2 regions of the uncultured Rossellomorea sp. genome follow, and region 1 is predicted to be linked to the other one. Evidence: predicted binding sites of a transcription regulator. Region 1 holds the regulator's gene; the other holds the start of a gene.
What was found. Region 1 encodes LexA, which represses DNA repair genes until DNA is damaged. Its sites were predicted from a motif close to CGAACATATGTTCG; they were not measured.

Region 2: the regulator LexA is predicted to act here: its motif matches at 6,090-6,103, upstream of Q1B03_RS07595 (DNA repair exonuclease).

Annotation. Positions count from the first base shown of each region.
Region 1 is NZ_CANKZT010000002.1:715,130-723,110, reverse strand. Features, by position in the region: gene Q1B03_RS10510 (recombinase family protein) at 1-121, opposite strand, end outside; gene Q1B03_RS10505 (LysM peptidoglycan-binding domain-containing protein) at 133-459, opposite strand; gene lexA (transcriptional repressor LexA) at 616-1,236, shown strand; gene glnA (type I glutamate--ammonia ligase) at 1,353-2,687, opposite strand; gene Q1B03_RS10490 (MerR family transcriptional regulator) at 2,725-3,141, opposite strand; gene Q1B03_RS10485 (methionine gamma-lyase family protein) at 3,280-4,557, opposite strand; gene hflX (GTPase HflX) at 4,576-5,829, opposite strand; gene Q1B03_RS10475 (trimeric intracellular cation channel family protein) at 6,030-6,638, shown strand; gene spoVK (stage V sporulation protein K) at 6,711-7,664, opposite strand.
Region 2 is NZ_CANKZT010000002.1:124,698-132,678, forward strand. Features, by position in the region: gene Q1B03_RS07565 (coproporphyrinogen III oxidase) at 1-562, shown strand, start outside; gene Q1B03_RS07570 (long-chain fatty acid--CoA ligase) at 818-2,431, shown strand; gene Q1B03_RS07575 (enoyl-CoA hydratase) at 2,548-3,342, shown strand; gene Q1B03_RS07580 (YhzD family protein) at 3,464-3,649, opposite strand; gene Q1B03_RS07585 (ABC transporter ATP-binding protein) at 3,834-4,733, shown strand; gene Q1B03_RS07590 (ABC transporter permease) at 4,726-5,976, shown strand; gene Q1B03_RS07595 (DNA repair exonuclease) at 6,124-7,332, shown strand; gene Q1B03_RS07600 (AAA family ATPase) at 7,350-7,981, shown strand, end outside.

The sequences.
Region 1 (7,981 bases):
TAGCAGCCACTTCGTATTGGTGTTCTTGTGCTAATTTCACTAATTCCTCTTCTTGACGTTCCAAAGATGTTTCCTGTGTGTCTTTCTTTGTACTTACTCTGCAGTAAATTACTGCCTTCATCTTCTATCCCTCTATTCTTCGTTCATTACCAATTCATAATCTGAATGGGTGGATAATGTCGGATTTTCTATAGGTAACACAAGTGATTCACCGGGCTTGATCGAGAATGATGTGAGATTATTTTCCTCTCCTACCCAAGCGATAAATTCTTCCACTGTCATAGAGTATTCTTCATTATATTGTTTGGCAATAGTCCAGAGCGTGTCTCCATCCTGAACGGTGATACTTTGATAAGACGGTTGATCTGCCATGACAAATAGTAAATAGGCTGCAGAAAAAAGCGCTAAAACAAATAATATAATAATGTAAGAGAAACGATTCCAAATGTGTGATAACATAAAAAATACCTCCATACGAATGTTTGTTCTGTTTTGTTATTTTTATTGTAATACGAACATTCGTTTGGTGTCAACAGAAATTCGAACTTATGTTTGTATCAGCTGGAAAGACATGCTATAATGGGAACATAAGATCTATAATAGAGGTGCGTGAACATGACAAAATTGTCTAAAAGACAGCAAGACATACTAGAATATATTAAAATTGCAGTAAGAGAAAAAGGATATCCACCTTCCGTCCGGGAAATCGGGGAAGCCGTTGGTCTTGCTTCTAGTTCCACCGTACACGGACATCTGGCCAGGTTAGAGAGTAAAGGCCTCATTCGCCGGGATCCCACCAAACCAAGAGCCATCGAAATTTTAAATCTTGAAGAGGATACGATTCCACGCCAGCGAGTTGTGAACGTTCCTTTAATCGGTAAGGTTACAGCAGGTCAACCCATCACTGCTGTCGAGAATGTAGAAGAATTCTTTCCACTGCCTGAGCGTATGGCACCTTCTGATGAACAGGTCTTCATGCTGGAAATCATGGGTGATAGTATGATAGAAGCCGGGATCTTGGATGGGGATTTCGTTATCGTGCGTCAGCAGCAAACAGCGAACAATGGAGATATCGTCGTAGCGATGACCGAGGAAGATGAAGCGACTGTAAAACGTTTCTTTAAAGAAAAGGATTATGTTCGATTACAACCAGAGAATTCAACAATGGATCCGATCATTTTACGAAATGTATCCATTTTAGGAAAAGTTGTCGGAGTTTATCGTCAAGTACATTAATAGGTTTAAGCCGCTATGTTTAATAGCGGCTTAATTTTTTATGTAATTTGGAAGACTATTAAAGAATAAAAAAGCAGTGGGTCGTAGCGTTTTTGCTACGACCCACTGTTTAAGGATTAATACATTTGAATGTATTGCTCGCGCTCCCATGGGTGTACTTGTGTACGGAACATATCCCATTCGATTTCTTTCGCTTCAACGAAGTGTTCGAAGATGTGTTCTCCAAGGGATTTAACGATTACTTCATTTGTTTTAAGGTTTTCTAATGCAGCGTGTAATGTTGCTGGAAGATCTACGATTCCTGCTTCTTCACGCTCTTTTTTGTCCATGACATAAATGTTGCGGTCGATTGGCTTAGGAGCTGGAAGATTATTTTTGATTCCATCTAATCCAGCTGCCAGTAATACAGCCATCGCCAGGTATGGGTTAGCCGCCGGGTCAACACTACGAACTTCTACACGTGTGCTTAATCCACGAGAAGCAGGGATACGGATTAATGGGCTGCGGTTACGAGCAGACCATGCAACATAACAAGGAGCTTCATATCCAGGTACTAAACGTTTGTATGAGTTTACAGTCGGGTTCGTGATCGCTGTAAAGTCAGTGGCATGTTTAATGATACCTGCAAGGAATTGACGAGCTGTATCGCTTAATTGCAAATCTCCCTTTTCATCAAAGAAAGAGTTTTCCCCATTTTTGAATAGGGACATGTTACAGTGCATTCCTGATCCATTTACACCAAATAGTGGTTTTGGCATGAATGTAGCGTGCAAACCATGCTTACGTGCAATCGTTTTAACTACTAGTTTAAATGTTTGGATATCATCACATGCTCTTAATGCACTTGCATATTTAAAGTCGATCTCATGTTGACCAGGAGCAACTTCGTGGTGAGATGCTTCGATTTCAAAGCCCATTTCTTCTAGTTCTAATGCGATATCACGACGGCAGTTCTCCCCTAAATCTGTAGGAGCTAAATCGAAATAACCACCGTTATCGTTTAATTCTAATGTCGGCTCACCGTTTACGTCTAATTTAAAGAGGAAGAATTCTGGCTCAGGTCCTAGATTGAAGTCAGTAAACCCCAGCTCTTCCATTTGGCTTAAGATGCGCTTTAAGTTGTTACGCGGATCTCCTTCGAATGGAGTGCCATCTGGATTGTAGATATCACAGATTAGACGGGCTACTTTTCCTTTTTCAGCTGTCCATGGGAATACTAACCAAGTATCTAAATCAGGGAATAGGTACATATCTGATTCTTCGATACGAACGAATCCTTCAATTGAAGATCCGTCAAACATCATCTTGTTATCTAATGCCTTTTCAAGTTGACTCAGAGGGATTTCTACGTTCTTAATCGTCCCCAGAATGTCAGTGAATTGCAGTCGAATGAACTTTACACCTTCTTCATTCGCTAATCTTAGAACATCTTCTCTAGTATACTTTGCCATTTACGTATTTCCTCCTCAAGATTATTAAAGGTTTTATTTAATGAAAAAAGCGAGACATGTCACCTTGACGCAAAGATGCTTTAGTAAATCGACCAGAATGCATCAATTCATTTCGGAGTAATTTACGCAGCTCGTCATCAGATAGATCTTGTCGTGCTTTTTCTTCCTTTTCATTACTTACGTCAGATACCACTTTACTTTCATTATGACTGGATACAGCAAATATCTTCTTAATCCCAGCCATGTTGATGCCTTGATCTAACAGATCCTTTACTTCCAATAACTTATCAATGTCATTCAAGGAAAAGAGCCTGCGATTCCCCTCAGTACGTGCAGGGTTGATCAGCTGATGCTCTTCATAGTAGCGAATCTGACGAGCCGTTAAGTCCGTGAGCTGCATGACAATACTAATAGGAAATAATGCCATCGTTCGACGAATTTCACTTCCGCTCATCTTGATTCCTCCTTTTCTTTCCTTCTTGACCTTATTATATGTAATGTAAGGAGATCTGTCAATCATATGTTAGATTTTCTTACATAAGAAATCAAAAGAAAGGGATAGTCAAAATTAGACTATCCAATTACTACTTTATTATCCGTTCGCAACAGTGATTAAACCTTTTTCAATCAAATTATCTACTGCTATGCAAACGGCGATTTTTACATGGGCGTAAGTTAACCCCCCTTGGACATACGCTACGTAAGGTGGTCTTATCGGTCCGTCTGCAGATAATTCAATGCTGGAACCTTGTATGAATGTTCCTGCGGCCATAATGACGTCATCTTCATAGCCAGGCATATAGTTGGGATATGGAGTGAAATGAGAATTTATAGGGGATGCAAACTGGATTGCCTGACAAAATGCAACCATCTTATCTCTGTCATTGAATTGTACCGACTGGATTAAATCTGTTCGTTGTGCATAAGGACTTGGATTTGTATCCATGCCAAGCTCCGTTAAGAAAGCGGATGTGAAGACGGCACCCTTTAATGACTGTGCCACCACATGTGGCGCCAAAAAGAAGCCTTGATACATTTCTTGCAAACTGTAAAGAGATGCCCCGGCCTCGGCCCCTATGCCAGGTGAGGTCATTCGATATGAACATGCATCTACGTATCCTTTTTTCCCAACGATATATCCTCCTGTTTTAGCAAGGCCGCCACCAGGATTTTTAATAAGGGAACCGGCCATTAAGTCTGCACCTACGTGACAAGGCTCTCTTTCTTCAACAAATTCTCCGTAGCAATTATCTACAAAGACGACGATTTCAGGGTTAATTTCTTTAACGAAATCAATCATTTCTTTGATTTCATCTAGAGTAAATGAAGGTCTATTGGCATATCCTTTAGACCGCTGTATCCCTACCATTTTTGTCTTGGAAGAAATCGTTTTAGCCACTTTTTCAAAATCGATTTTTCCTGATTCGAGTAAATCAACACTTTGATAGCCAATCTGAAAGTCTTTCAGAGAACCGGTCCCTTCTCCGCGAATACCAACAATTTCTTCTAACGTATCATATGGTTTTCCCGTTATATACACCAGTTCGTCCCCAGGTCGAAGTACACCAAATAAGGCGATTGAGATTGCATGAGTGCCTGATATGATCTGAGGTCTCACCAGTCCCGCTTCTCCCCCAAATACATCTGCATAAATACTTTCTAATGTGTCTCTCCCTGCATCATCATACCCATATCCTGTGGAAGGAATAAAATGAGAATCACTTACACGATGCTTTTGAAAAGATCTAAGTACATTAAACTGGTTTTTTTCCGCTCTTTCTTCTATTTGTTTATGAATTTCTTTAATGCTTGCTTCAACTTTTGTTACCAGTGGCTTTAGAATGGTTCCGTGCACTAATTGTTCATACATGAGATTTTTGTTTCCCTTCTACCTTTGAAATTTCTTGATGTTTCCTGCGATTGGATGATCTTCCAAGTGATAGCCCGTCAATTCATAAACCTGGCTTTCCTCTATAAATTCCAGTTTTCTTAAGATGGTTTCATTCTTTAATTGTGAAAGGGCCTTCCCTTCACTCGCTGGAATGAATACATGATAAGATGTCATATGTTTTTTCACGATTTCTTCTATTTTTAATAAAAGCTGCCCGCGATCGTGTTCGTTTAAGGCACTGATCATTATATGATCCCATTCACTACTCGGAACAAAGTCAGGGTCCATTACATCTTTCTTATTGTATACCGTTAGCTGAGGCAGTCCATTCATGTCCAAGTCTTCTAATAAAGCTTGAACGGTCTTTTCGTGCTGACTGTAATCCGGATTTGAACTATCCACAACATGGAGAAGAAGATCCGCTTCCTTTACCTCTTCCAGCGTAGAGCGAAACGCCGCTACTAATGTAGTCGGGAGATCTTGGATAAATCCGACAGTATCCGTAAGTAATGCCGTGTATCCGCTGGGCAAGGGCATCTTCCTTGTCATCGGGTCCAATGTAGCAAAGAGTTGATTCTCTTCATAAGAATCTGCTAATGAGATTCTATTAAACAAAGTCGATTTGCCTGCGTTTGTATAGCCGACCAATGCTATTTGAAAGGCTTTGTTACGCTTTCTCCGTTCACGATACCTTTCTCTGTGTTCAACTATGATCTGCAGTTGTTTCTTAATGTCATCAATTCTGCGATGAATATGACGACGGTCACTTTCCAGCTTTGTTTCACCCGGCCCTCTTGTACCAATTCCTCCTCCCAACCTTGAGAGAGACGCCCCTTGACCGATTAATCGAGGAAGAAGGTATTGAAGTTGAGCAAGTTCTACTTGTAATTTCCCTTCTCTTGAACGGGCGCGCCCAGCGAAAATATCCAGGATCAGCTGAGTACGATCAATCACCCTTGCATTTAAATCTTTTGATAAATTCCTGATTTGACTCGGAGATAGTTCACCATTAAAAATGATAATATCCGGTTCTAATTGTTCTTCTAAAAGGGCCAGCTCTTCCACTTTACCTTTTCCTATATATGTACCAGGATGAACGCGATCCCGCTTTTGAGTTAATATAGCCACAACCTGACCTTGAGCCGTTTCCGTCAACTCTTCAAGCTCGTCTAGACTATACTGAAAACGCAAGTCTTCTTCCTCCAGTTGACACCCAACAAGAATGACTTTTTCCTTCACTTCATTCTTCAATAAACATCCTTCTTTCTGTACGTTTCATTATCATTTTCATCATACCAAATTCGTCTCGTAAACTCTATGTAAAAGGTAATGAAAAATGGTTGCAATTAAGTGCAAACGTGTTAAAATCAGTATGTTTGAATAAACAAAACATCGCTCACATTCTACATACTGGCATGTAGCATATTGTAATAGGGTTAGGAGGAATGTGTATGACATGGGAAGTATTGAGCATTATTGGTACCATTGCTTTTGCTATTTCAGGAGCTATCATTGCCATGGAAGAGGAATACGATATACTTGGTGTTTATATATTAGGAATTGTCACAGCATTTGGTGGAGGTGCCATTCGGAACTTATTGATCGGCGTCCCTGTTTCCGCTCTGTGGGAACAAGGCATGTTATTTCAGATAGCCCTTCTATCTATAACAGCCGTTTTTCTTTTCCCTAATAATCTCCTTAAGCATTGGAGAAAATGGGGGAATTTCTTTGATGCAATAGGTCTATCAGCCTTCGCCATCCAAGGAGCACTATACGCTTCTGAAATGAATCACCCGATAAGTGCTGTCATTGTGGCAGCCGTATTGACGGGAAGCGGCGGTGGAATCATTCGCGATCTTCTTGCCGGCCGGAAACCGTTAGTGCTTCGATCAGAGATTTATGCTGTGTGGGCGGTTCTTTGTGGAGCGGCCATTGGACTGGGAATTGTCCATTCAGCCTTTGAACTGTACTCTTTATTCATCATTACCACGACGTTGCGAGTACTTTCCTACTTATATAAATGGAGGTTGCCGAATAGGAGCTTAAGAGCACATGTTTAATGAAAAAATGCATTCTTTTATGAATGCATTTTTTTCATAGATTCTTAGATTCTTATTGTTTACTAAGTATGGTCATTCAGAAGAAGCTTTGTTAAACACCAGATCATTGCTGCGAATGGTTAATAAATCATGTCGATCATAGCAATTTTCCATTAGGAGGCGCATTGCCTGAGCACGGATTGACTTTTCTAATACATTCCGTACATATCTTCCATTTGAAAATGCCATGGGAGATAGTGTATTTTTAGCTGAATGAAGATGCTCCCTTATCTTTCTTTCTGCATCGTGACTTAATAAATACTCCTTCTCTTCTAACATCCTTCTGCCAATTTCCATCAGCTGATCAACTGAATAATCAGGAAAATGAAATACGAGAGGAAATCGTGATTGCAGTCCTGGATTCAAGGTGAGAAAGTGATCCATTTCCCTCGAATATCCTGCCAGAATCAAGATAAATTCATGCTGCTTATCTTCCATATGTTTGACAAGTGTATCAATCGCTTCTTTCCCGAAATCCTTTTCTCCGCCTCTGCCGAGAGAATACGCTTCATCAATAAATAAAATGCCTCCTAGGGCTTTTTTGACAAGGTCTCTTGTTTTTTGAGCTGTGTGTCCAATATATTCACCGACCAGATCAGCTCTCTCTGCTTCTATTAAATGTCCTTTAGAAAGTACATTCATTTTCAAGAACAGTTTTCCAATGATTCTTGCTACGGTCGTCTTACCTGTACCGGGGTTTCCTTTGAACATCATATGAAGTGCTTGTTTTCCTGCTTTCAACCCCATTGCTTCACGTTTCTTATTGACATATATCCATGCATAAATTTCTTTCACCATTTTTTTCATTTCTTCCATTCCCACAAGAGATCCGAGTTCTTCTTCTATTTCTTTTAAAGCGACATGCTCTTGAGGGAGAGACTGAGGAAGAGATTCATGCCTCAACGTATCTCGTACTGAACTCCGTTTTTGAGAATTCAATACAATGCTGATTTGACCATTATTTTTCATTCTCATTGGTTGATCCAAAGGTTTCACCTCACTATTCTAAAGACAGTATACGCTCCTGAGGATTTTAGGGTGACAAACGCCTATACTTCACCTATTTTTTCGACAAATATGAAGAATTCTGTCTATTCCTGCGCTTTCCCGAGAAATAAAAAGAAATACGGAGTGTTTTGCTTCGTTTATGTTACAACAGGTTCATCATTATATAGCTGTTAAAAACTAGTTTGTAGCATTGTAAGTGAGGGACGTAAAAAAAGCCTCTCTTATCATCCTATTCAATTACATTTCTTTTCATTAACTAATTCTGTTAATCCTTACTCAGATTCATGGCGTTTATG
Region 2 (7,981 bases), 590 kb from region 1:
TACAGTGGAAGAGACAATTGATAAATTTCATTTATCCCGGGACATGGGAATGAATAACATCAATATGGATTTGATCATCGGTCTTCCTGGTGAAGAACTTCCAGAGCTTCAGCATTCTTTGGATGAAACTGAGAAGCTCATGCCGGAATCGTTGACGGTTCACACCTTGTCCTTTAAGAGGGCGTCTGAAATGACGAAGAACAAAGACAAGTACAAGGTGGCAGACCGATTGGAAATCGAGAAGATGATGAACCTCGCTGAAGAGTGGACAAAGGAGCATGGTTACGAGCCGTACTATTTATACCGTCAGAAGAACATCCTCGGTAACCTGGAAAATGTCGGTTATGCTCTGCCCTCACAGGATAGTATCTATAACATCATGATCATGGAAGAAGTCCAGACGATAATTGGAATAGGATGTGGGGCGGCAAGTAAATTCATCGATCCGAAGACCGGAAAGATCACTCACTTTGCCAATCCAAAAGAGCCTAACGCCTATAACCTTGGATTTAAAGAATATACGGAAAAGAAAATCAAGATTCTTGATGATTTATTTTCATAAGAAAACACGCTGTTCGGGAGAAGGTTCCTGTACAGCGTGTTTTTATGTGATCATTTGCACCGTTGACCACATGAAATGGACTTGACAGAAGTCGTCTCATAGCATATTTGGTTGTTACAACAGGTATACCATCAATTAACGGAATTTTTCAACATTACATAAAGGATTAATCGTAAAAAGGTAGAATTAGTTAAGATAGACATAGAAATTAGAACTTTTTGTAAACGCTTACCATATTGAGGGGAGAGATCGAATATGATGCAAACACCTCTGCTTCTGACACAAATGATTGAACGAGCTGAAAAGTATTTTCCTAAGAAAGAAATTGTTTCACGTACGGAGTCCGGAATTAACCGCTTCACTTATAAACAGTGGGGGGAAAGGACACGCAGACTTGCAAGCTCCCTTTCTGAACTTGGGGTGGAAGAAGGGGATAAGGTCGGTACACTGGCTTGGAATCATCACCGGCATCTTGAAGCGTACTTTGCAATTCCTTGTAGTGGTGCCGTGCTACATACGATCAATATTCGCTTATCTCCACAGCACATCGTTTATATTATCAATCATGCCAAGGATCAAGTATTGCTCATTGATTCAGACATTGTTCCACTCATTGAAAAGATCCAAGATCAGATTCCAACGGTTAAAGCCTTCATTGTGATGACCGATGGAGACTTGCCCGAGACGTCTTTAGAACCAGTTTATCATTATGAAAGATTACTGGAAGAAGGAGATCCTTCTTTCAAATTCCGCACAGACATTGATGAAAATGCACCGGCAGGAATGTGTTACACTTCCGCCACCACCGGCAACCCCAAAGGAGTCATCTATTCTCATCGTGGAATCGTATTACATGCCATGGCTTTAGGGCTTGCTGATACGACTGGAGTTTGTGAGCGCGATGTTGCCCTTCCTGTCGTACCTATGTTTCATGTGAACGCATGGGGACTTCCGTTCGCATCGGTTTGGTTTGGAACGAAGCAGGTTCTACCTGGACCATATTTCACTCCCGGATTGCTGGCTCAGTTAATGCAGGACGAAAAAGTGACCATTTCTGCAGGTGTACCGACAATTTGGCTTGGCTTATTAAATGAATTGGAAAAGAATGAATATGACCTCTCGAGTCTTAGATCCGTTTTATGTGGGGGTTCAGCGGCTCCTAAAGGGATGATTCGATCCTTTGAAGAGAAATTCGGGATTCCGTTCATGCATGCATATGGAATGACAGAAACAAGTCCACTTGCCGTGATTGCTGCATCAAAAAGCTATCATGATGATCTTTCTGCTGAAGAAAAGCTTGATTTGAAAGCAAAGCAAGGGATCCTCGTACCTGGATTAGACATGAAGATTGTCGGGAAAGACGGGGAGGTGGCTTGGAATGGTATTGAAATGGGAGAGCTTGCCCTGAGAGGTCCTTGGATTGCTTCTGAATACTATGAAGATGAAAGAACTCAGGAAGCGTTCCGTGATGGCTGGCTGTATACGGGTGATGTGGTCACCATTGATGAAGAGGGCTATATTAAAATCGTGGACCGCACAAAGGATCTGATTAAATCAGGTGGAGAATGGATTTCTTCAGTGGATCTTGAAAATGCACTCATGGCCCACGAACATATATTTGAAGCAGCGGTAGTAGCTGTTCCCCATGAAGAATGGCAGGAACGGCCGATTGCTTGTGTGGTCTTAAAAGAATCTGGAAAAGGAAACGTGACCCAAGAAGAAATCATGGACTTCCTGAAACCTCAGTTTGCCAAATGGTGGCTGCCTGATGAAATCCTGTTCCTTGATGAAATTCCCAAAACGTCAGTAGGGAAATTTCTAAAAAGGGCCCTTCGAGACCAAGTACAGGATAAAATGAAGCAATTGTAAATCAAGTGGGAGGTTGGCACAGGGTCGATCTCCCCTTTGAGTTATTGTACTATTCTAAATAATCATTTCTAAAAATAGGAAAATACGCTATGCTAGGAGAAAGGGGAGGGATTTTTTTGACAGTGTCAAATCAATACGAAACAGTGAAATTACATAAAGAAGGTAAGGTGGCGAGGCTTCAGTTGAACCGGCCTCAATCCCTGAACGCATTGGACGCCGGGCTCATGAGTGAGCTACTGGCTGCTTTAAAGGAAGTGAAAAATGATCCAGCGATTTCTTTATTGGTCCTGACAGGGGAAGGGAAGGGGTTTTCCTCTGGGGGAGATATTAAATCCATGCTTTCATTAAGCGGTGAAGAGCAGTTCTCAAGTATTATGGACACCATCAATGAATTGGTCATGACGTTGTACTCTATGCCGAAAATAGTTCTGACAGGCATTCATGGAGCGGCTGCTGGCCTTGGGTTCAGCCTCGCTCTTGCTTCTGACTATATCTTATGTGAGGAAGACAGCAAACTCGCCATGAACTTTATCGGCATCGCCCTGATACCAGATGGAGGAAGTCACTTTCTCTTACAAGAGCGCCTGGGAACGCATAAAGCAAAACGAATGATCTGGAACGGAAAAGTTTTCGAGGGACAAGAAGCCCTTATGAAAGGCCTGGTCGATGAAGCGATACCTTCGGGTAAATTAGAGGAAGGCATCGAGCGCTACACGAAACAAGTGTTAAGTGCACCGACGAAAGCGATGCTGAAAACGAAAGAAGTGTATGTCAATTTAAACAAAGACAGGCTTCAGCGTGCACTTGATCTCGAAAAAGAGGGTCAATGGCTCATGCGTCAAACCTCCGATCACCAAGAAGGCATTCGTGCATTCGTGGAAAAAAGAAGACCTGAATTCAAGGGGGAATAATGGTTAATAAGGACTGACCTGATGGGGGTTGGTTCTTTTTTCGTTCAATGAATCATCCCTCTCTAACAAAAAAAATGCACCGCAGGCCACTCGGGGTGACCCGCAATGCAGGATGTTCATCTTACACATGAAACAACAATAGTTTCCCCAGAGGAGAAGTGCAGCGGTGAGTATGATCGGAATAGCCTTTTTCCTCTAACATGGATTCTCCCATTTTCTTTGCATCACTATCGGATGAAGCTTCAAATGATTCATCGAGAATCTTTTTGCCGTCTTTTTCAAAGACTGTCAGTTTGTAGACTTTCATAGTAATTTACCCCTTTGTATAGAATTCATTTACTCTTTTATTTTTTCATATTATCTTTTTTTTGGAAAGTCTAAATAATTTGATAATGAAAAAGAGTTGGGAAATGAAACCTTTTGTGGATAAAATCGTAGAGTACTAGAGAGAAAAAGGATGCTCGTTTATGGGTACAGGAGGGAATGCTGATATGAGTTTGCGTATTCAACAGGTAACCAAGAGGTTTGGAAATTTCACAGCAGTGGATGAGCTGTCACTTGAAATTCCACCGAGTGAAATGTTCGGATTCCTCGGGGCGAATGGAGCCGGGAAGACGACGACATTTCGAATGGTGTTAGGTTTGTTAGATGCAACTGAAGGGCAGATTACGTGGAATGGGAAAGGGATTGATTATACCACAAGTCCAGAGATCGGATATCTTCCGGAAGAAAGAGGGTTATATCCGAAAATGAAGGTAAGCGATCAGATCGTCTATCTGGCCCGTCTTCGCGGAATGGAGAAAAAGGCGATACTGAAGGAATTGGAGTATTGGTTGGAGCGATTCAATGTTCCCCAATATATGAATAAGAAAGTAGAAGAGCTTTCAAAAGGGAATCAGCAAAAAATTCAATTTATCGCATCGGTCATTCATAAACCCAAATTATTGATCTTAGACGAGCCTTTCAGCGGTCTGGACCCTGTAAATGTCGAGCTGTTGAAGGATGCCGTCCGGGAAATAAAGAAAAATGGAACGACAATTGTGTTTTCCAGTCATCGCATGGAACACGTAGAGGAGCTTTGTGAAAGCTTATGCATCATGCATAAAGGACGTCCTGTGGTCCATGGAGGCTTGAAGGAGATCAAGCGTTCCTTTGGGAAGAAAAATGTCGTGATTCATGCAGACTTTGACCTTCTCTACTTGAAGGACTTGCAGGGTGTGACAAAGCTTGTGGAAACAACGGAGGGAGTTCTTCTTCAAGTTGAATCTGAGGCTGCGGCTGAAAGAGTATTTCATGATGTCGTACAAAAAGGATTCCTTCGAAAATTCGAATTAGAGGAACCTTCCCTGAACGATATTTTTATAGAAAAGGTGGGGACTTCTTATGAATAATTTCTTCTTGATCCTGGGTCACTCCTATCTGTCGAAGCTAAAGGCAAAGTCATTTATCATATCCACGGTCATCATAGCCGCTGCCATTGTATTACTGGCCAATTTTGAAAGTGTCATATCGAACTTCAGTAATGATGATACAAGTAGGGTAGCAGTTCAGGACGAAACAGGTAAGATGTTCGATCCGCTACTGCAACAGCTGGAGGTCATGGATAGTGATATAAAGCTGGAATCAACCTCCCAACCTACCGGAGAAATCGAGAAGAAAATAGAATCTGAAGAGATAAAGGGATTACTGGTATTAAGTGAAAGCCCGGAAGGACTTCCACAAGCTCTTTATAAATCCAATTCATTATCAGAGTCTAACGTGACAGGGGAATTGCAAATCGCCCTGCAAAATGTAAAATCCTCACTGGCTGCCAGTCAACTGGAGCTTTCAGGCGATGAACTGGCCCTGTTAAGCGGTCCCGTTGCTTTTGAAAAGGAAGCCCTTGTCGAAGGAGCCAAGTCTGAAGAAGAACTGAGTCAGGCGAGAGGCATTGTGTATGTTCTATTGTTCTTTATTTATTTCTCTGTCATTGCTTACGCTAACATGACGGCCATGGAGGTCGCGACAGAAAAAAGCTCGAGAGTCATGGAAATTCTGATATCCAGTGTGTCTCCGGTAAAACAAATGTTTGCAAAGATCATTGGAATCGGTCTCGCCGGCTTGACTCAATTAGCCGTTATCCTGGCAGTAGGCTATTTTACTATGATTCGCAAGAAAGATGAACTAGTCGGGGGCTTCTTTGAAGGATTCGGATTTGAGTCTCTGTCCTTGAGTGTCGTTATCTACGCGATCATCTTCTTCTTATTAGGATATTTCCTGTATGCGACCCTTGCAGCATTACTGGGATCCCTTGTCAGTAGAATTGAAGATGTGCAGCAGATGATTATGCCGATGACCTTCCTGATCATGATCGGATTCTTCATCTCCATGTTCGGTCTTGGAAATCCGGAAGCGGGCTTTGTCACGATTACATCTTATATCCCGTTTTTCACACCGATGGTGATGTTCCTGCGCGTAGGGATGCTGAATCTTCCGGTGTATGAACCGATCATCGGGATTGTGGTCCTTCTTGCGACGATCATTATTCTCGGGGTATTTGGGGCACGTGTGTATCGTGGTGGAGTGCTTCTTTATGGAAAGTCCAATTCCTATAAAGATATTAAGAAAGCAATCGATTTAACATCGAAAAAATAATCTGGAACGAAAGGCTGTCTCCGTCGCTCGGGGCAGCCTTTCTCTGTGAATCGTACAAATTGTGAATACATACTGAAATTATCCCCGGTTTTAGGATATAATGAAAGAATATTAGAACATATATTCGTAGTGCGAGGAGGAAACTTCATGGATAAAATCCGTTTTTTTCATGTAGCAGATTTACATCTGGATAGTCCGTTTATTGGCCTTAAACATTTACCGAAAGAAGTGTTTGAACGTATTCATAATAGTACTTTCGCTTCATTTGAAAGAGTGGTCAGGGAAGCGATTCATAGACAAATTGACTTTATGATCATCAGCGGGGATCTGTTTGACGAAGAAGATCGAAGTATTCGGGCGCAAGCGAAATTATTGAAGCAATTTAATCAATTGCACGCACACAACATTCCTGTATACGTCGTGCATGGCAATCATGATCATCTTGGAAGCTATCGATTAGAGCTCGATATGCCGGAGAATATACATATTTTTAACAAGGATACCGAAGTGAAGCAAGTTACCACTCAAAGTGGAGAAACCGTCGATATTGTGGGATTTAGCTATGATACCAGACATATTAGAGAACGAAGGATAGAAGGCTTTCCTAAACGATCCGAGGACCGCTATACAATCGGTATCCTTCATGGCAGCGAAGGAAGTGTTCACTCTTCTCATGAAACATACGCTCCTTTTACTATCAGTGAATTATTGGAGAAGAATTACCATTACTGGGCCCTCGGGCATATTCATGAGCGACAGATTCTACATGAAGATCCTTTTATCGTCTACCCAGGAAACATCCAGGGAAGGCACAGGAAAGAAACCGGGATGAAGGGATGTTATGTAGTGGAGCTTGATCAACACCATACAGAGTTAAGTTTTATTCCGACTCACGACATGATGTGGAAGACATGCACAGTATCCCTCCAAGGTGTCCACCGCTTTGGAGAAATGTTTCAGCGTATCCAGCAAGCCCTTGAACCCCTGAACGACGGGGATATGCTAATAGAGGTCGTCCTGAACCATGATGAGTCACTTCCTCAAGACGTGGTGGGAAAAATAGAAAATGGTGATCTGCTGGAAGCATTGCAGTCAGATTATGAGGGTCAAGAGGGGGTGAAGTGGATTCATTCAATACGGTGGAATCAAGCAAAAGCGAGTCGGGGCATTGAACAGGATCCGTTTAAACAGGAGGTTATGGCGACCCTGGAGGAGATGAATGAAGAAGAGTGGGAGGATGCCTTGGCAGAGCTGTATGAGCACCCTACAATTTACCGCTTCCTGGATCCCTTAAAGGAAGAAGAGAAGAAATCTTTAATAGAAGAAACAGAGCACTTGTTACAAAATAAAGGCTGAACGTGGAGGTGAATGAGGTGAAACTACTCGAACTTCATATTTACGGATACGGAAAAATAGAAAATAAGCGTTTTTCCCTAAAGGACCTTCAATTATTTTATGGGGAAAATGAAGCTGGTAAATCAACGATCATGTCTTTCATTCATAGCATTTTATTCGGTTTTCCGACTAAGCAGCAATCACTCCTGAGGTATGAACCGAAATCATCGACAGAGTATGGCGGGAAAATTCTTTGCCAAATGGATGGTCATGGTACCGTAAGTATCGAGCGCATCAAGGGCAAGGCGACAGGTGATGTAACCGTCCAATTCGAAGACGGAAGAATGGAAGGAGAAGAAACCCTTCAACAATTGCTGGGGCATATGGACAGAGCAACCTACCAAAACATATTCTCGTTCAACCTGGAAGGACTCCAAAACATCCAGCGCCTCAAAAAAGAAGACTTGAACCGTTACCTCTTCTCTGCAGGCTCTACAGGGACGGACCTGCTTTTACAGCTGGAACAAAACTGGCAAAAAGAAAGGGAGCAGCTGTTTAAGAAATCAGGTAGAAAACCGATGATCAATACGGTGTTGACACAACTAAAATCCCTTGAAAAACAAGTAAGGGAAGGAAAAGAAAAAAATGAACAATACCGTCCGCTTATAGC